One region of the Massilia sp. LjRoot122 genome, then DNA from elsewhere that is predicted to be linked to it. Evidence: predicted binding sites of a transcription regulator. Region 1 holds the regulator's gene; each other region holds the start of a gene.
The links. The regulator LexA, encoded in region 1, represses DNA repair genes until DNA is damaged. The targets are predictions, from matches to a motif close to ACTGTATNNNNATACAGT.

Region 1 (5,976 bases):
TACGCGTTCTCGACGATGATGCCTTCGACGATGTTCGCCACATCTTCGCAGCGGTCGGTGACGGTCTCGAGGATCTCGTAGATGGCCTTCATCTTGATCAGGTTGCGCACGTCCGGCTCGTCGCGGAACAGCTTGGACATGGCGGCGCGCATCACGTGGTCGGCGTCCGACTCGAAGCGGTCGATCTCTTCGCAGATGGCGACGATCTTCTGGGCGTTGCCCATGTCGTGCAGCAGGCCGACGGCTTCCTGGACCTTCTTGCAGGCCGACAGGCACAGCTCGGCCAGGCGCGCGGCTTCCGGGGTCACGGCGTGCAGGTCGTACAGCGAGACGGTCTGGGCCGCGTCTTCCATCATGTCGAGGATGTCGTCCATGCGGGTGATCAGCTTGTGGATGTCGTCACGGTCGAGCGGGGTGATGAAGGTCTTGTGCAGCAGATCGACGCATTCGTAGGTGATCTTGTCCGCCTGCTTCTCGATGCTCTCCACGGCGTGGGTGCGGTTTTCCAGGTCGTCGAAGTTGGTCATCAGGCCAACCATCTCCTGCGCGCCCTTCACGCACAGTGCGGCGTGCTGGTTGAACAGGTCAAAAAACTTGCCCTCCTGGGGCATCAGGCGTCCAAACATATTATTCTCCGTTGTGAATCTCTTGGGACTTCGAAACCGCTGCCACGGCTGGCAGCGGGGTGGTGAATCCGCGGCTTGCTGAAACTTAGTCGCCCTGGTAGACGCTCAGGTTGCCGCTGTAGTTACCGAACTTGGTATAGGAGCCGATCCAGGTAAGGCGAATCGCCCCGATCGGGCCGTTACGCTGCTTACCGATGATGATCTCGGCGGTTCCTTTATCGGGCGAGTCGGGATTGTAGACCTCGTCGCGATACAGGAAGATGATAACGTCCGCATCCTGTTCGATAGCGCCCGATTCGCGCAGGTCGGACATGACGGGACGTTTGTTGGGTCGCTGTTCCAGCGAGCGGTTCAGCTGGGACAGTGCGATGACGGGGCAATGCAGTTCCTTGGCCAGGCCCTTGAGCGAACGCGAGATCTCCGAGATCTCGGCCGCGCGGTTGTCGCCCGGCTGGCTGCCCTGCATCAGCTGCAGGTAGTCGACGATGATCAGGCCGAGCTTGCCGCACTGGCGCGCCAGGCGTCGTGCCCGCGCGCGCATCTCGATCGGGTTCAGCGCCGGGGTCTCGTCGATGTAGAGCTGGGCGTCATTCATTTTCTGAATGGCGTGCGTCAGGCGCGGCCAGTCTTCGTCGTTGAGGCGGCCGGTACGCAGGCGGTGCTGGTCGAGCTGGCCGACCGAGCCGAGCATACGCATGGCCAGCTGGGCGCCGCCCATCTCCATCGAGAACACGGCCACCGGCAGGCCGGCTTCGATCGCGACGTTCTCGCCGATGTTGACCGAGAACGCGGTCTTGCCCATCGACGGACGGCCGGCGACGATGACCAGGTCGCCCGGCTGCAGGCCCGAGGTCATGCGGTCGAGGTCGATGAAGCCGGTCGGCACGCCGGTGATCTCGCCCTGGTTTTCGCGCGAATACAGCTCGTCGATGCGCTCGACGACCTGGGTCAGCAGCGGCTGGATCGGGTTCCAGCCCTGCTGGCCGCGGGAACCGGTTTCGGCGATCGCAAAGATCTTCGACTCGGCCTCGTCCAGCATCTGCTTGACTTCCTTGCCCTGCGGGTTGAAGGCATTGCCCGAGATCTCGTCGGCCACGGTGATCAGCTTGCGCAGGATGCCGCGGTCGCGCACGATCTCGGCATAGCGGCGGATGTTGGCCGCCGACGGCGTGTTCTGCGCCATCGCGTTCAGGTACTGCAGGCCGCCCACTTCCTCGGCCTTGCCGAGGTTGTTGCAGGCCTCGTAGACCGTGATCACGTCGGCCGGCTTGCCGGCGTTGATCAGGCGGACCATCTGTTCGAAGATGATGCGGTGGTCGTAGCGGTAAAAATCGTCCGCGTTCATGAAGTCGGCAATGCGGTCCCACGCGGCATTGTCGCGCAGGAGACCGCCGATGACGGACTGCTCTGCTTCGATGGAATGCGGCGGGATGCGCAGGGAATCGACTTGCGGATCGGCTGGGGAATTCATGGCGGGCATTATACCTTTTCCGGTCACACGGCTGACATAATTGGCGAGAATTTCCGGCAATAAAAAAGCCGGGCGAACCCGGCTTTTTCATTTATACAACAAGTGCTTAGCTCAAATTAAGCAGCTTCGCCGACCACCGAGATGGTGATTTCGGAGACGACGTCGGTGTGCAGCGCGACGGCGACCGGGAATTCACCGGTGGTCTTCAGCGGGCCGGTCGGCAGGCGAACCTGCGACTTCTCGACCGGGAAGCCTTGCTTGCTCAGGGCTTCGGCGATGTCGAAGTTGGTGACCGAACCGAACAGACGGCCGTCCACGCCCGCCTTCTGGGCGATGGTGACGGTCATGCCGTTCAGCTTGTCGCCTTGTGCCTGGGCAGCGGCCAGCTTTTCGCCAGCTGCTTTTTCCAGTTCGGCGCGCTTGACTTCGAACTCGGCCACGGCGGCCTGGGTGGCGCGGCGTGCCATCTTTTGCGGGATCAGGAAGTTACGTGCGTAACCGTCCTTGACCTTGACGACGTCGCCCAGGTTGCCGACGTTAACAACTTTTTCCAAAAGGATAACTTGCATGTTCTTTTCTCCAGGATGTTCTGAACTGTACGACGCGAATTAGGCGTTGTGCAGGTCGGTGTACGGCAGCAGCGCGAGGTAACGTGCGCGCTTGATGGCGGTGTCGACCTGGCGCTGGTAGTGCGCCTTGGTGCCGGTCAGACGTGCCGGCATGATCTTGCCGTTTTCCTGGACGAAGTCCTTCAGGGTGTCGACGTCTTTGTAATCGACCTGTTCCACGTTTGCTGCGGTGAAGCGGCAGAACTTCTTGCGCTTGAACAGCGGGTTCTGCTGTTTGCGCTTGAGTTTTTCTTTAGCTTTGTTTTTGTCGAACTTTTTACCGAATGCCATTTCGAGGCTCCTGTATCTAATCTAAATTGCGCTGCGTTATGCAGCACTGAAATCAATGATGTGAAACACCAAGGCTTTGCTGTTGCGGTTTTTCCTGGCCAGGAATCCTTCGAAGCGGTAGGCGGCACCGAGTTCGGCGCTTTGCAGCCTGCCTGAAATCTCGCCCGCGCCGAGCGCAGGGATTTCAAACGCGACCTGCCTTGCCACTCCGGCCTCTACCTGTTGCGAATCGTGCATCAGGATCGCGCCCACGATAGGGACGCCGGCCGGGGTATAACGCAGTACGTCACGCTCCGCGATGGTCGCGATGAGCTGGAACTGGTTCACTGCGCTCTACGAATTCCCGAGAAAAAACTTAGGCAGCTGCGGCCGGGGCAGCGGCAGGAGCTGCTGCTTCTGCGCGGTGGCTCTTGGCTGCGTCTTCGCGCTGGACCGACTTCATCATCGGCGACGGTGCGGTTTCGGCCTTCTTCATCTTGACGGTCAGGTGACGCAGGACGGCATCGTTGAACTTGAATGCGGTTTCCAGCTCGACCAGGGTCTCGTTGTCGCACTCGATGTTCAGGCAGATGTAGTGGGCTTTCGGCAGCTTCTGGATCTGGTAAGCCATCTGGCGACGGCCCCAGTCTTCCACGCGATGGATGTTACCGCCGCGGCTGGTCACCGTGGTCTTGTAACGCTCGATCATCGCCGGGACTTGCTCGCTCTGGTCCGGGTGGACGATAAAAACGATTTCATAATGACGCATGCAACACTCCTTGAGGACGTTAAACAAATGCCCACCTCGGCGTCAAGACGAGTGTGGGAAGGGAAAGCCGGACATTATAGCCTGAAAAGTCGGCGGATGGGAACTGGACCGCATTGCACAATTTTTTTACACATTTCCCGTGTTTTCCCTTGCGCATCCGAGAATACTGTACAAAAATACAGTCTGCTCTTACAACCATTGCCGTAAAACACCCATGCTCAAGCTCACTGCAAGGCAAGAACAGATCCTGAACCTGATCAAGGAAGCGATCGAAAACACCGGCTTCCCGCCGACCCGCGCCGAAATCGCGGCCGAGCTGGGATTCAAGTCGGCCAATGCGGCCGAGGAACACCTGCAGGCGCTGGCGCGCAAGGGCGCGATCGAGATTTCGCCGGGCACCTCGCGCGGCATCCGCCTGATCGGCGCCTCGGTCGAGCAGGTGCCGATGGTCCCTGCGGCCCTGATGATGTCGCTGCCGCTGGTCGGCCGCGTGGCCGCCGGTTCGCCGATCCTGGCCCAGGAACACGTCGAAGCCACCTACTCCGTCGACGCCGCCATGTTCTCGGCGCGCCCCGACTTCCTGCTGAAGGTCAAAGGCTGGTCGATGCGCGACGCCGGCATCTGCGATGGCGACTTCCTGGCAGTCAAGAAGATCGACAGCGCCAAGAACGGCCAGATCGTCGTGGCCCGCCTGGGCGAGGAAGTGACCGTCAAGCGCTACCGCAAGACCGGCAACCTGGTCGAACTGCTGCCGGAAAACCCGGACTTCAAGGTCATCCAGGTAACTCCGGAAGACGAGTTCGCGCTGGAAGGCCTGGCCGTCGGCCTGATGCGCAGCTGGCACTGAGGCTTCCCATGAACGCTCTGGCGGCAAGCCGCCAAAGCGCTCAAGCGCGTCTTACTGGATCTTCTTGTCCGCCCAGTGCGAATCCTTCTTGGCGGACTTCACCATCTTGTTGTGCTCTTCCACATAGGCCTCGGTCGCCGAGCGCCATGCTGCAAAGTCCGCCAGCACCAGCTTCGAACTGACCTTCGCCTCCTCGCTCAGGTTTTCCTGCAGCTGCTTCAGGTAGGCCGTCGACTTCTCGGTCTCTTCCTTGTTCATCAGCTTGGCGATGTCCGCCGGAATGCGCTGGGTCAGCGGCATCGCGGCATTCAGCTTGGTGACGTACTTGTTGTAGCAATCCTGCCACGCCTGCACGGCCGCACCGATGCGGTCGATGTCCGCGTTGACCTTCGACATCGCCGGAATCCGCGGCGTCACGCAGCGGTATTCGCCCGACTTCAGGTCTTCGCCGTCATAGCCCTTGATCCAGTAGTCGATTTCCTTGCGGCGCTTGAGGCGCTGGTCCATCAGTTCCAGCGAGGCGATCGCGACCTTGTTGCCCTTGGCGGCGGCCTTCTTGAACAGCGCCTCGGCCTTCGGCTCGTCCACCTGCCCCGCTTCGCCGTACCAGTACATCTGGCCGAGCGCCTGCTGCGCCTCGGGATTGCCGGCATTCGCCAGCTTGGTATAGATCTTCAGCGCACCGGCGTAATCCTTCTTCGCGAACAGGGCATTGGCGTCTTCCAGCTCGCCGGCGAAGGCGGCGCCGCACAGCAGCAGGGATGCAAGGAACAGCTTGGTCTTCATGGGCAGATGTGGAATGAGGAAAGAAGCTTCATGATAGCGGCAACAGGCGGGCCTGCTCAACCGCTGAAACAAAACGGCAGCCTGTGGCTGCCGTTTTAATTATGCCTCGAGCGCCTGGCGGAAGTCCGCCAGCAGGTCGTCGGTGTCTTCGATGCCCACCGACACCCGGATCAGGGACTCGGCGATGCCCATGCTGGCGCGCCGCTCCGCTCCCATCTCGAAGAAGATCGTGTGCGCCACCGGAATCACCAGGGTGCGGGTGTCGCCCAGGTTGCTGGCCGGGATGCCGAGCTTGAGGCGGTTCAGGTAGTCGAAGCAGTCGATGTCCTCGCGCAGCTCGAAGCTCAACAGAGAACCACCCGCGCGGAACAGCTCTTTCGTGATGCCGTGCTGCGGGTGCGAGGCCAGGCCCGGATAATGGACTGCGGCTACACGCTCATCTGCTTCCAGCATCTGCGCCAGCGCCAGCGCGTTGGCGCTGGTGCGTTCCATGCGCAAGGCCAGCGTCTCGGCGCCGACCGCGATGTGGTGGGCCGCTTCCGGGCCGAGGGCCGCACCGAAGTCGCGCAGGGCCTTGGCGCGCAGCTGGGCCAGGCCCT
Region 2 (5,976 bases), 1.0 Mb from region 1:
CGAACACGGTGAAGCGCGCCAGCTCGCGCGCGAAGAACACGGTGCCGAAGCCGGTGCACAGCCACAGCGTCATCAGGACGGCGGTCAGGCGCCGGGTCGCCCGCCAGTGGGCCGCGCGCGCCGCCTCGCGGCGGGCGAGGGCCGCGCCGCCGGGTGGGCCGGAAGGCGTGGGCGTGGGGTCAAGCGGCGTCGTCGGGCTCATGGGCTGGGGGCGGGAAGGTCAGGCGGAACAGGCTGCCCGGGTACCGGGGCGAGTGGCTGCGCGGATTGTTGAAGATGTCGATCTCGGCGCCGTGCTGCTGTGCGATCTCGCGCACGATCGCCAGTCCCAGGCCGCTGCCCTGCACGTTGCTGCCGAGGATGCGGTAGAAGCGCTCGAACACGTGGGCGCGCTCGCCCGGTGCGATGCCGGGACCGGTGTCCTCGACTTCGAGCAGGGCGTGTTCGCCGTCGCGCCGCACGCGCACCGTCACGCTGCCGCCCTGCGGGGTATAGCGCAGCGCGTTGTCGATCAGGTTCGACAGCAGCTCGCGCAGCATCAGCGCGTTGCCGGCAATCTGCAGGGTCTCTTCCGGCGGCTCGAAGCCGAGGTCGATGCGGTGCGCGAACGAGGCCTGCACCCAGTCCTGCACGGTGGCGCGGGCCAGCTGGGCCAGGTCGATCTCTTCGAAGGCCAGGCCGGCATGGGGCTGGTTTTCTGCGCGGGCCAGGGCCAGCAACTGGTTGACCAGGCGCGTGGCCGATTCCGAGCTCTGGGCCAGCTGCTCGAGCGAGCGGTGGATCTCGCTCGGGTCGACCTGGCGCAGCGCCAGCTCGGACTGCATGCGCATGCCGGCCAGCGGCGTCTTCATCTGGTGCGCGGCGTCGGCGATGAAGCGCTTCTGCATCTCGACGGTCTGGGCCAGACGCTCGAGCATGTCGTTGAACGAGCCCACCAGCGGCGAGATCTCTTCCGGCACCTGGCGCGGGTCGATCGGCGACAGGTCGTCCTGCGGGCGCGCGCGGATGCGCTCCTGCAGCTCGGCCAGCGGGGACAGGCCGCGCGACAGCGCGAACCAGACCAGCGCCAGGATCACCGGCAGGATGATGAACTGGGGCAGGATCACGCCCTTGATGATTTCGTTGGCCAGGTTGGCGCGCTTGTCGAGGGTTTCCGCGACCTGCACCAGGGCCAGGTCACCTGGGTTGGCTGTGGCCTGGCCGGGTGCGCGCAGCGGATCGAGGCTGACCCAGGAGTAGGCGACGCGTACCGGGGTGCCGTGGATGCTGTCGTTCCGGAACACCACGGTGCCGCCCTGGGGGCGTTCGCCGTCGTTGCCGCCCTTGCCGGGCCTGGGATGCGGCAGGTCGCGGTCGCCGTCGATGTGGGCGCCGTCCGGGCCGCTGATCTGGAAGTAGACGCTGTCCACGTCGTCGGCGCGCAGCACGTCGAGCGCGCTGCCCGGCAGCTGCGCCACGGGCCGCCCGGCCACCGTGCGGATCTGCTGCGACAGCACGGTGACGCGGTCTTCGAGCGCATCGTCGAAGGGCTGGTTGGCGATCGATTTCGCCACCAGGTAGGTGATCGCGATGCTCATCGGCCACAGCAGCAGCAGCGGGGCCAGCATCCAGTCGAGGATCTCGCCGAACAGCGAGTGCCGGATGTTCTCGTCGGGCTCGGGGTTGGGCGGAACGTAGGGCTGCAGCCCGTCCCGTCCCGTCTCCGGCGCGGGAGGATCCGCCAGCCCGGCGTCGCGCTCGTTCACTTGCTCTCTGGAGCCGGCGCGCGCGGGGCGTCGGAGAATTTCTCGAGGCAGTAGCCGAGGCCGCGCACGGTGGCGATGCGCACGCCGCCGACCTCGATCTTCTTGCGCAGGCGGTGCACGTAGACCTCGATGGCATTGTTCGAGACTTCCTCGCCCCATTCGCACAGGTGGTCGACCAGCTGCTCCTTGGAGACCAGGCGCCCGGTGCGCGCCAGCAGCACTTCGAGCAGGCCGAGTTCGCGCGCCGACAGGTCGAGCATCTGGTCGTTGATGTAGGCGCTGCGGCCGACCTGGTCGTACACCAGCGGGCCGTGGCGCACCACGGCGGGGCCGCCGCCGGCGCCGCGGCGGGTGAGGGCGCGCACCCGCGCCTCCAGCTCCGACAGGGCGAAGGGCTTGGCCATGTAGTCGTCGGCCCCGAGGTCGAGGCCCTCGACGCGCTGCTCGACCGAATCGGCGGCGGTGAGGATCAGCACCGGCAGCAGCGAAGAGCGCGCGCGCAGGCGGCGCAGCACTTCCAGGCCGGACAGCTTGGGCAGGCCGAGGTCGAGGATGAGGAGGTCGAACTCCTGGGTGGACAGGGCCGTGTCGGCATCCTGGCCGTTCTTGACGCAATCGATCGCATAGCCGGACTGGCGCAGGGAACGCGTTAATCCATCGGCAAGTACGCTATCATCTTCGGCGAGCAGAATTCGCATGGGGACCACCTGTAAAACGTTAAGCCTTCAACAGGCCCTATTGTGTTTGATTTATCGCAACAATGCGAGCCTCGCGGATAACAACACCGAGACTTTTTTCGCTTGCCTAAACCACTGGATTTATATACAGTAGTGGCTTGATTTCGCTTGCTTGAACAACTGGATTTATATACAGTGGTTCTCTTGATTTTAGCGGTAGCGCCCCTACCTTGCCTACTCCACAGCTGAAAGTACACCATGGACGACAAAAAAATCGCATTGAATGTTGCCGAAAAAGGCAAAGCGCTGGCAGCCGCCCTGGCGCAGATTGAAAAGCAGTTTGGCAAGGGCTCGGTCATGCGCATGGATTCCAACATGCCGGTCGAGGAAGTCCAGACTGTTTCCACCGGCTCGCTGGGCCTGGACATCGCGCTGGGCGTCGGTGGCCTGCCGCGCGGCCGTATCGTCGAGATCTACGGTCCTGAATCGTCGGGTAAAACCACCCTGACCTTGCAGACCATCGCCCAGATGCAGAAACTGGGTGGCACCTGCGCCTTCATCGACGCCGAGCACGCGCTCGACGTGGGCTATGCGCAGAAGCTGGGCATCAAGCTGGACGAGCTGCTGATCTCGCAGCCGGACACCGGCGAACAGGCGCTTGAAATTACCGACGCCCTGGTGCGTTCGGGCTCGGTCGACCTCGTGGTCATCGACTCGGTGGCGGCACTGACCCCGCGCGCCGAGATCGAAGGCGACATGGGCGACTCGCTCCCGGGCCTGCAGGCGCGACTGATGTCGCAGGCGCTGCGCAAGCTGACCGCCTCGATCAACCGCACCAACACCCTGGTCATCTTCATCAACCAGATCCGTATGAAGATCGGCGTGATGTTCGGCAGCCCGGAAACCACGACCGGCGGTAACGCGCTGAAGTTCTACGCCTCCGTGCGTATGGACATCCGCCGTACCGGCTCGATCAAGTCGGGCGACGAAGTGATCGGTAACGAAACCAAGGTCAAGGTCGTCAAGAACAAGATCGCGCCGCCGTTCCGCGAAGCCCACTTCGACATCCTGTACGGAGAAGGCACCTCGCGCGAAGGCGAAATCCTGGATCTGGGCGCCGACAACAAGATCGTCGAGAAGTCGGGCTCGTGGTACAGCTATAACGGCGAACGCATTGGCCAGGGCAAGGACAACGCCCGCCTGTTCCTGAAAGAGCGTCCGGCACTGGCACGCGAAATCGAGAACAAGGTCCGTGCTGCGCTGGGCGTGCGTGAACTGCCGCCGGTCCTCGCTGCTGTCGAAGACAGCGGCAAGGACAAGCTGAAGGCAGTCGGCGAGTAATCGCTGTCTTGTAGAGTGCCTATGCCTGCACCCCAGCTGAGCCTCAAAGGGCGGGCGCTGCGTTATCTCTCGCAGCGCGAGCACAGCCGGCTCGAGCTGGGGCGCAAGCTGGCCCGTTATGCCGAGGAGGGCGAGGATGTGGAAGCCCTCCTGGATTTCCTTGAAAAAAACAACTGGCTGTCGCAGGAACGTTTTGCCGAATCGCTCATCAACCGGCGGGCGGCACGTTTCGGCAACAGCCGGGTGATGGCCGAGCTGCAAAGCCACGGCGTCAAAGGCGAAGCCTTGGATGACATCAAAGCCTCGCTTGCCGACAGCGAGACGGCGCGTGCCTCCGAAGTGTGGCAGCGCAAGTTCGGCACCGTCGCCGTCGATGCGGCCGAGCGAGCCAAGCAGATGCGTTTCCTGCTGCAGCGTGGTTTCTCCCAACGCGCTGCACGGGCCGCGATGCAGGGCGCTCCCGACGACGACGAGCTGTAGCAGGGGTGGGTTCACACTTGCTACGATGATGAGCCGGCCTGGCCCCAGGCTGCTCTGACGATATGCCAGGCCTGGCCGCTGGCCTGCTGTATCACCTTTCGATCACATGACAGCTTTCCAGCTTCTTATATAGAGAAGCTGAAAGCGCTGCTCCGGCGCCAGCGTGGAGCGTCATCTCCGATATGCTCCGGCATATTCCTCAACGGACGATGGCGCTGCACGCTGGCGCTGTGCGTTTACCCGCTGATTACCAGCTGATTGGTCCTGCCGCTACTGCAACCCGTCCAGCCACCTGCAATATTGACCACTCAGCAAGAAAGCCCGCCAATATCGCTGCAACGCGGCAAAAAGGCCTCTGTTGCAGTGCAACCGACAACGCCCTGTGCTAAACTTTCACGGTTTAAGCAGCGCCGCATGAGCGGTTGTTGTCGTAGAAGCTACGGCAACGTGCATGAAGCACACTGGCTGCACCACTAACCGCCGCGCAAGCGGCATTGGTTTTTATGCCCCTGTCTCCTCCCGTATCGCGCTCGCTCCGGCATACGCGCGCCATTACCGTCGAAGCCTATGCGCGCGACGATGGCCTGTGGGATCTGGACGCCAGTATCCGCGACGTCAAAACCCTTGACATCCCCCTCCCTTCCGGCACCCGTCCGGGCGGGACGCCCGTACACGACCTCAAGCTGCGCGTCACCATCGACCGCAAGCTGACCATCGTGGACGCCGAAGCTGCCTCCGATTCCGTTCCGTATCCCGGTTTCTGCGAGACGATAGGCCCTGCTTACAAAAAGCTGGTCGGTCTGTCGCTGATGAACCACTTCCGGCTGCACCTGAAAGACCGCCTCACGGGCGTGCTCGGTTGCACCCACCTGACCGAATTGGCCCAGGTGCTGCCCACGGCAGCGCTGCAGGCCTACGCCGACGACGTGTTCGACACCCGCGGCGGCGCCGACGACAACTCGGCCGAACGGCCTTTCGAGCTCGACCGTTGCCATGCGCTGCGCAGCGACGGACCGGCCGTGGCCACCTACTATCCCCGCTGGTCGATCAAAGCAGTGTCGGGTTAGCATTCGCTGTTTGTCATTTTTTGTAATTCAACCGTATTTCTAATTCAGTAATAGAAGAAGGGAAGCCAGCATGAAAATCCATGAGTATCAAGGCAAAGAGATCCTCCGAAAGTTCGGAGTGACCGTTCCGCGCGGCATTCCGTGCATGAACGTGGAAGAGGCGGTCAAGGCCGCTGAAGAGCTGGGCGGCCCGGTCTGGGTCGTCAAGGCGCAGATCCATGCCGGTGGCCGTGGTAAAGGCGGCGGCGTCAAGGTTGCCAAGTCGCTGGAACAGGTCAAGGAATACTCGGACCAGATCATGGGCATGCAGCTGATCACGCACCAGACCAGCCCGGAAGGCCAGAAAGTCCGCCGCCTGCTGATCGAAGAAGGCGCTGACATCAAGAAGGAACTGTACGTGTCGCTGGTCACCGACCGCGTCACCCAGAAAGTCGTGATGATGGCCTCGTCGGAAGGCGGCATGGACATCGAAGAAGTCGCGCACAGCAACCCGGAAAAGATCCACAACGTCGTGATCGAACCGTCGGTCGGCCTGACCGATGAGCAGGCAGACGACGTCGCCCGCAAGATCGGCGTGCCGGAAGCGTCGATCGTCGACGCCCGCACCAACCTGCAGGGCCTGTACAAGGCGTACTGGGAAACCGACGCATCGCTGGCCGAAATCAA
Region 3 (5,976 bases), on a different contig from region 1:
CACCTTAAGGCACAACCATAGGATAAGGCCCAGCAGTACCCACGCCGCGCTCGACGCGGCTATGGCATTGAGAGGTCGGCATAGTGCTGCCCAAGTTGAACGATAAGCGCGGATTATGGCGAAATTCCTGAATACGAGTGGCACTAACTATTTTCTTGAAGAGCTGATCAAGGACGCAAAAGATCGGGTGATTTTGATAAGCCCGTTCCTGAAGCTTAACGACAGAATCAAGGAGCTATTAGTCGACAAGGACCGGCTCAAGATCGATGTGCGGATTGTGTACGGCAAAAGCGAGTTGCAGCCCGCCGAAATCGAGTGGCTGCGCAGTCTCCCATATGTGCGGACGAGCTTCTGCAAGAACCTCCACGCCAAATGCTATTTAAGCGAAGAGCTGTGCATTATCACCAGCTTAAACCTGTACGAATTCAGCCAGGTTAACAATAATGAAATGGGGATTCTGATTCGACGGTCGGAAGACGCCCAGCTTTACAAGGATGCTTACGAAGAAGCGCAGCGCATCATTCGCATCAGCGACGAAGTACGCATTTCACTGGAGCGCGTGCCAAGTGAGCTGGAAGGAGCAGCCGCCGATGAGGATGGCGCAGATGCCGGGAAGCTCACGACATCCAAGCTTGGGCAGAAACTCGGCCTGAAGACAGCTCAGGTGCTCGAACGAGCGGCCACCGCCGGGTACGTCGAGGCCTTGGGCGACAACAAGTACGGCCCTACGGCGAAGGGCGAACAGGCCGGCATCGAATACATCGCGAAGTCTCGGTTTGGCCCTTACTTCCTCTGGCCCCTCGACGTTCAACTGAGCTAGGAAAACGATGACGGACAACGAAACCCGACTGCCGACCGCGCTTGACCTCGCCGTTGATGCCCTCCTGGCAGCACCGCTGGCAGGCGGTCTAGTGCTGGTGACTGGCGCGATCGCGTCAGGTAAGTCCACGGTAGCGAGAGCGTTGACGGAGCAGTTGGCCAAGAGAAGCAGCATGCCATCCATAGCACTTTCCGACGCCATGTATGTGCCGAACCACCTGTTCGCCGAAAACAAAATTAACGCGGTTGTACTATGGGATGAAATTCGTGACGGGGCAACGTTCCTGGCATTCCTGGCCAGCAGCACGCATCGTTTTACAATAGCCGTTGTACATGAGCAGCACTGGCTCGGAGCCGTTCGCAAATTGCTTTCGCATGCCGGGCAACTGGAGAAAGAGGAACGGGTTGCAGCGGTCAGTGCGCTGAAGGCACGCCTAGTCGCCGTTGTCGAGACCAGTCGGCAACACGACATCACACTCACCACTCCAGTTCCTTGGCCACGATGACTCAGAGAAGAATGAACGGGGAGGATACACATTGAAGAAATCTGGACAATGGTTTATTCGGTGGATAGTACTTTCAATGATTCTGGACGCAGGGTGGGTCGTGATGTTCGGTTGGGTAGAATTCGTAGCTTCAAATTGGTGGAAGGGCTCCACGATGGCAGCACTCGTGATCCTTGTTTGGGCCGCGGTCGCAATTCGATCAGCCGGTGCCGACCAAGCGAACATAGTTGAGTTGTAAAGAGAAAGTATATGTTTGAACGAATCAACGACCTAGTGACGAACCGCAGCTTCGTCTTCCAATCTTGGGATGATCGCTACGGTAAAGGCGTGTGGGCCGGCTTGGCGCCTGCAGAGCATCAGCTCGATGACGTCAGAGACTCAACGAGTGCTGGAGACAGCGACATGATTTCGGCGGTCGAATACATCAGCGGTACAGAGTGGTTGCCGCTGGTAACGGGACACGACTTCATGAGCGCCTTAACCATCTTAGAACAACGTCTTATGACAATTCCAGCCGATCTCTTACAGCGAGGATCGCACTGGTCTAATGCCGTCTCCAACGCCTTTGAACACCTGCGCGACGTACAGCGTGAGCATATCGCGTATGGAGCGGCGAACGGACAATATGTCCCTTTGCCTGTCATGCTTGATGACGTGCTCACTCAGGCGAATAAATAGGCGAAAATGAGTAAGCCCTTTTCCGGCCAGCCGCCGGCATACCTACCGCGACCAGGAACAGAGTTATGAACCAGCCTGTGAACTATCTGCGACAGCCCGTCACCTTAGCCGGCAATGGTCGGCTTTATCGAGCAATCGTTAGCCTGCCGAGACAAATGGCAGGCGAGGCGCTCGAAGAGCGCATTGTATTCTTCGAGGTGAAATCGGGCGAGAGCGCAGGCCGCTACCTTGAAAGCCTGCTAGAAAAGGTCTGGTGCATCGATACTAAGGACTGGTGCGAGGATGGACATATTTACAACGTCAACTCAGCGAGCGAGCTTCATGGCTATTCGCTGAACGACAATGGCGGCCCGAACGACGTGATGTTGTTCGAGACCGGCGGCGGGGGGAGTGGAATCGAGGCAATCGGCCCAAGCCGCACGCATTACGCACAAGCCGACGTAGTCGATATGTTCGTAACGCCGCGGGTAGCCCGGCGGCTGCGCGACGCGCTTGACGCAATCGAGCTCATGCGTGTGGACGAAGCGCGACGGCGCAAGGCCGAAGGCACAGGCCAGTAATCCTCTGCCTGCCAGAGTATACGAGACCACACATGACCATCAGCAAGCTAACAGTCGCTGCGGAGTACCTGGGGAGAGCGATCGAATTATACTTTCGAGGCGATTCGTATTTCTCAGCGCTACACTTGGCTGGCGCCGCCCAGGAACTGCTGGGAAAATTCGTGGAACGGACCGGCGCCGACTCAGCGCACACTTCTCTCGTCAAAGGGGCAGTACGAATTTCCAAGTTCCTGAACGAAGGGGGCGAACCTTCGACCGATAAGGACATCAGAGACATCGTCAACCACGCCAAGAACCGCTCCAAGCACATGAACGCCGTGGGAGATGATGTCGTTGAGTTTGACGCGCGCACTCAAGCACGAGCCATGCTCGACCTGGCGATTTCAGAGTTCTACTACTTGTACGGTAATGGGGCGGAGCTTGAGCTGTCCGACGAAATCGAGCGATACAACCTCTACCAGGTCGAACGCGCTCCAATCGAGTAAAGACCCTTCAGTACTTGTGGCCCGCATGCAGGTCATGCTCAGCAGATTGCTGATCAATCCTTGCTCGCGACTCCGGGTCGGCTCATCTCGCGGAGCACTGTCGCCGCGTTCTCATCCTGATTGTTGCTTCATAGCTACAACACATTGGTTTTCTCAAGGCTCAATCAGCGCTCAGCGATCCGATTTGACGCATCGGACTTGTCAAAAGCTCACAGACGTTTTACTGTATGCCCATACAGTATTATGAATTCTGCTAGATGCCTCACGACAACAACTCGCCGGAAGCAATTCATCCATCGCTCTGGCGAGCCTCGCAGCTGGCCCGCGGTAGCACAAGATGCGTTGACACTGGCCACCCCATTCTGAATGCGCAGTTGCCAGGTGGCGGCTGGCCAACGAGTTCACTCACCGAACTTCATGTGCAAAGTGCTGGCTTGGGCGAGATGCGTCTGATGGAAAAAGTCTTCGCTCATGCCGGCACGCGGCCGATAATGCTCATCCAGCCGCCGCACACTCCTAACGCTCTCGCACTGGCGGCCATGGGCCTAAACCCGTCGCAGATTATATGGGTCCAACCAGACCGTACAGCTGACGCACTTTGGGCTACTGAGCAAGCGCTCAAAACGGGAGCTTGCTCAGCAGTGATGCTTTGGCAAGCGCATGCCCGAAGCGAGTCCATCAGGCGCCTCAACTTGGCGTGCCAAGAGAACCAAGGTCTTTGTTTTTTGCTGAGGCCACTGGCGGCCGCCCAAGATTCGTCACCGGCGCCACTACGATTGGCGCTCCGGCCTGCCGTTGGCGGGCTCGACGTCACGATCCTAAAACGGAAGGGAGCACAGCTCGACGCAAGTCTCTTTCTTCCATTATCCCCTTCTTTCGTTCATCGTCATGCGTCTTTGGATCGGCCTGCACCTTCGCCTGTTGTCGCTGGAAGTCTTCGAGCCGAACTGGTCGAGTGACGGCGTCAGTGTCGTCCTCGAGCAGGAGCGCGTACTCGTTATGTCTCGCGCCGCGCGTGCCGCCGGCGTCAAACCCGGAATGCGTCGCGGTGGCGTCCTCATGCTCGCCCCGGATGCCAAGATCTATGAACGATCGTCCGCGAGCGAGGATGAAGCGCTGCAGGCGGTCGCCCTGGCGCTGCTTCAATACAGCCCACTTGTCGCCCTAGCAGAGGAATCTTCCCTGGTGGTCGATATCGGGGCCTCACTCCGGCTTTTCCGTGGCATACGCGCGCTTTGCAGGCGCGTGCAGGCCGATATGCGCAGGCTCGGCTTCTCGGTCCACCTCAGCTGCGCCCCCACAGCACGTGGCGCCTGGATCCTGGCCAGATGCGGTGGTGGCCGAACCGTCAAAACGGCGACAATGACGCGCCGTCTCAACGTCCTGCCGGCTTTGGTCGTGCCTCCGGTCCGCCCTTTCTCGGCATGGTTCGAGGGGATCGGCTGCGAGACGATCGCAGACCTGCGCCGCCTTCCGCGTCCAGGGCTGCAGCGCCGGTGTGGGCGTCCTCTACTCGACATCCTCGACCATGCGTTCGGTACCGCCCCTGAGTTCTTTGAATGGGTGGTGCCGGCCGAGACGTTCGAGGCCAAGCTGGAACTGTTCGGGCGGATCGAGAATGCCGAGCTGCTGCTCGCGGGGGCGCAGCGCCTGGTGCTGCAGCTGACGGGCTGGCTGGTAGCAAAGCATATGGCAGCCGAGCGGGTAACGCTAAAACTGGACCACGAAAGAGGGAGGACAGCCCGACCGCCAACGGCGGTTGAAATCACTCTCGCCGAGCCAGTATGGGACGGCGATCACATCATTCGGTTGATGAAAGAGCGACTCGGTAAACTCGACCTCGAAGCTCCGGTCATTGGATTGGCGCTCCAGGTCGATCAACTGCAGGCCATGGAACCACCGAGCGAATCGCTTTTTCCCGAACCCGGGGGTAGCGAAGAGGACCAAGTGCGCATGCTGGAACTTCTGGTCTCGCGCATAGGCGCGGATAAGGTGCGTCGGTCAAAACCCGTGGCCGACCATCGCCCTGAGGTCGCGAATGCATGGGTGTCAGTCCAAGAGAAGATCCGCGACGTCGACATAGCCAAGCAGCTGCCGCCGGATATCAAAAGCCTGCTCCGACCTACGTGGCTACTTGCGACGCCGATTCCACTGCTAGTGCGCCATAACCGGCCTTTCTACGGCAGTCCACTGCGGATGGTGCAGGGGCCCGAACGGGTAGAGGCGGCATGGTGGGATGCTACCGCTGCGCGTGACTACTTCATCGCCGAAGGGCAGGGGCACGAACTGTTTTATGTGTATCGCGAGCGGATCATGAGTGCCGCCGGCGAGAATGAACCGCGCTGGTTCTTGCACGGCCTGTTCGGGTAGATACGTATGGCTGATTCGGTTTCACTTCTGTTTGAAGCGGGCGGCAGACCTCTCGCAAGGCATCGACTCGCATTCCCGCAAACCGTCTATGAAGGATCTTTCTCGTTCGATGAATGCCCGAGTAGTGAGTTTCGTCGCACTGTCGCCACTGCCAGGCTGCAGGCGCCGGATGGGAATGATGTTCTGCCTCCCCTGTATGAAGCCAAGCTACTGTGGTGCAAAAATGGCGAGGCCCGCGTGAGTGGCCTCGAAGTCGACGAAATAACGCGAAAGCGAACAGCACAATGCTGGAACGTTCGGTTTGCAGGTTGCGTGAGCACAGACCGGCAATGAGCGCCGGGCAGGGAAGCTGAGTGCCACAAGGCTCGTATAATGCTCGGGTTACCGAAACCGAGCTGGTTCCATGACCCAAGCCCCACAATATCCGATACGCGACGTGCGCCGCATGCTGATGGTGTTGGGGGCCATCGACCTACTCAAGCCTGCCACGCTTGTACGAATAAGTGAGCTCACCGGCTTGGACAAGAAATCGGTCACCAGCTTGATCTCCCGCGCCCA

Region 2: the regulator LexA is predicted to act here: its motif matches at 2,557-2,574, upstream of recA (recombinase RecA).
Region 3: the regulator LexA is predicted to act here: its motif matches at 3,271-3,288, upstream of imuA (translesion DNA synthesis-associated protein ImuA).

Annotation. Positions count from the first base shown of each region.
Region 1 is NZ_CAXUPB020000001.1:1,542,832-1,548,807, reverse strand. It holds gene ACSQ25_RS06755 (DUF47 domain-containing protein) at 1-626, opposite strand, end outside; gene ACSQ25_RS06750 (replicative DNA helicase) at 712-2,097, opposite strand; gene rplI (50S ribosomal protein L9) at 2,214-2,666, opposite strand; gene rpsR (30S ribosomal protein S18) at 2,706-2,996, opposite strand; gene priB (primosomal replication protein N) at 3,033-3,323, opposite strand; gene rpsF (30S ribosomal protein S6) at 3,352-3,744, opposite strand; gene lexA (transcriptional repressor LexA) at 3,959-4,591, shown strand; gene ACSQ25_RS06720 (tetratricopeptide repeat protein) at 4,643-5,377, opposite strand; gene ACSQ25_RS06715 (cystathionine gamma-synthase family protein) at 5,477-5,976, opposite strand, start outside.
Region 2 is NZ_CAXUPB020000001.1:495,176-501,151, forward strand. It holds gene ACSQ25_RS02195 (DUF4212 domain-containing protein) at 1-202, opposite strand, end outside; gene ACSQ25_RS02200 (sensor histidine kinase) at 180-1,745, opposite strand; gene ACSQ25_RS02205 (response regulator) at 1,742-2,443, opposite strand; gene recA (recombinase RecA) at 2,681-3,763, shown strand; gene recX (recombination regulator RecX) at 3,785-4,243, shown strand; gene ACSQ25_RS02220 (DUF2889 domain-containing protein) at 4,747-5,310, shown strand; gene sucC (ADP-forming succinate--CoA ligase subunit beta) at 5,381-5,976, shown strand, end outside.
Region 3 is NZ_CAXUPB020000003.1:3,734-9,709, forward strand. It holds gene ACSQ25_RS24170 (hypothetical protein) at 1-21, shown strand, start outside; gene ACSQ25_RS24175 (phospholipase D family protein) at 116-820, shown strand; gene ACSQ25_RS24180 (hypothetical protein) at 828-1,325, shown strand; gene ACSQ25_RS24185 (hypothetical protein) at 1,575-2,003, shown strand; gene ACSQ25_RS24190 (hypothetical protein) at 2,069-2,563, shown strand; gene ACSQ25_RS24195 (hypothetical protein) at 2,596-3,048, shown strand; gene imuA (translesion DNA synthesis-associated protein ImuA) at 3,306-4,007, shown strand; gene ACSQ25_RS24205 (Y-family DNA polymerase) at 3,937-5,418, shown strand; gene ACSQ25_RS24210 (hypothetical protein) at 5,822-5,976, shown strand, end outside.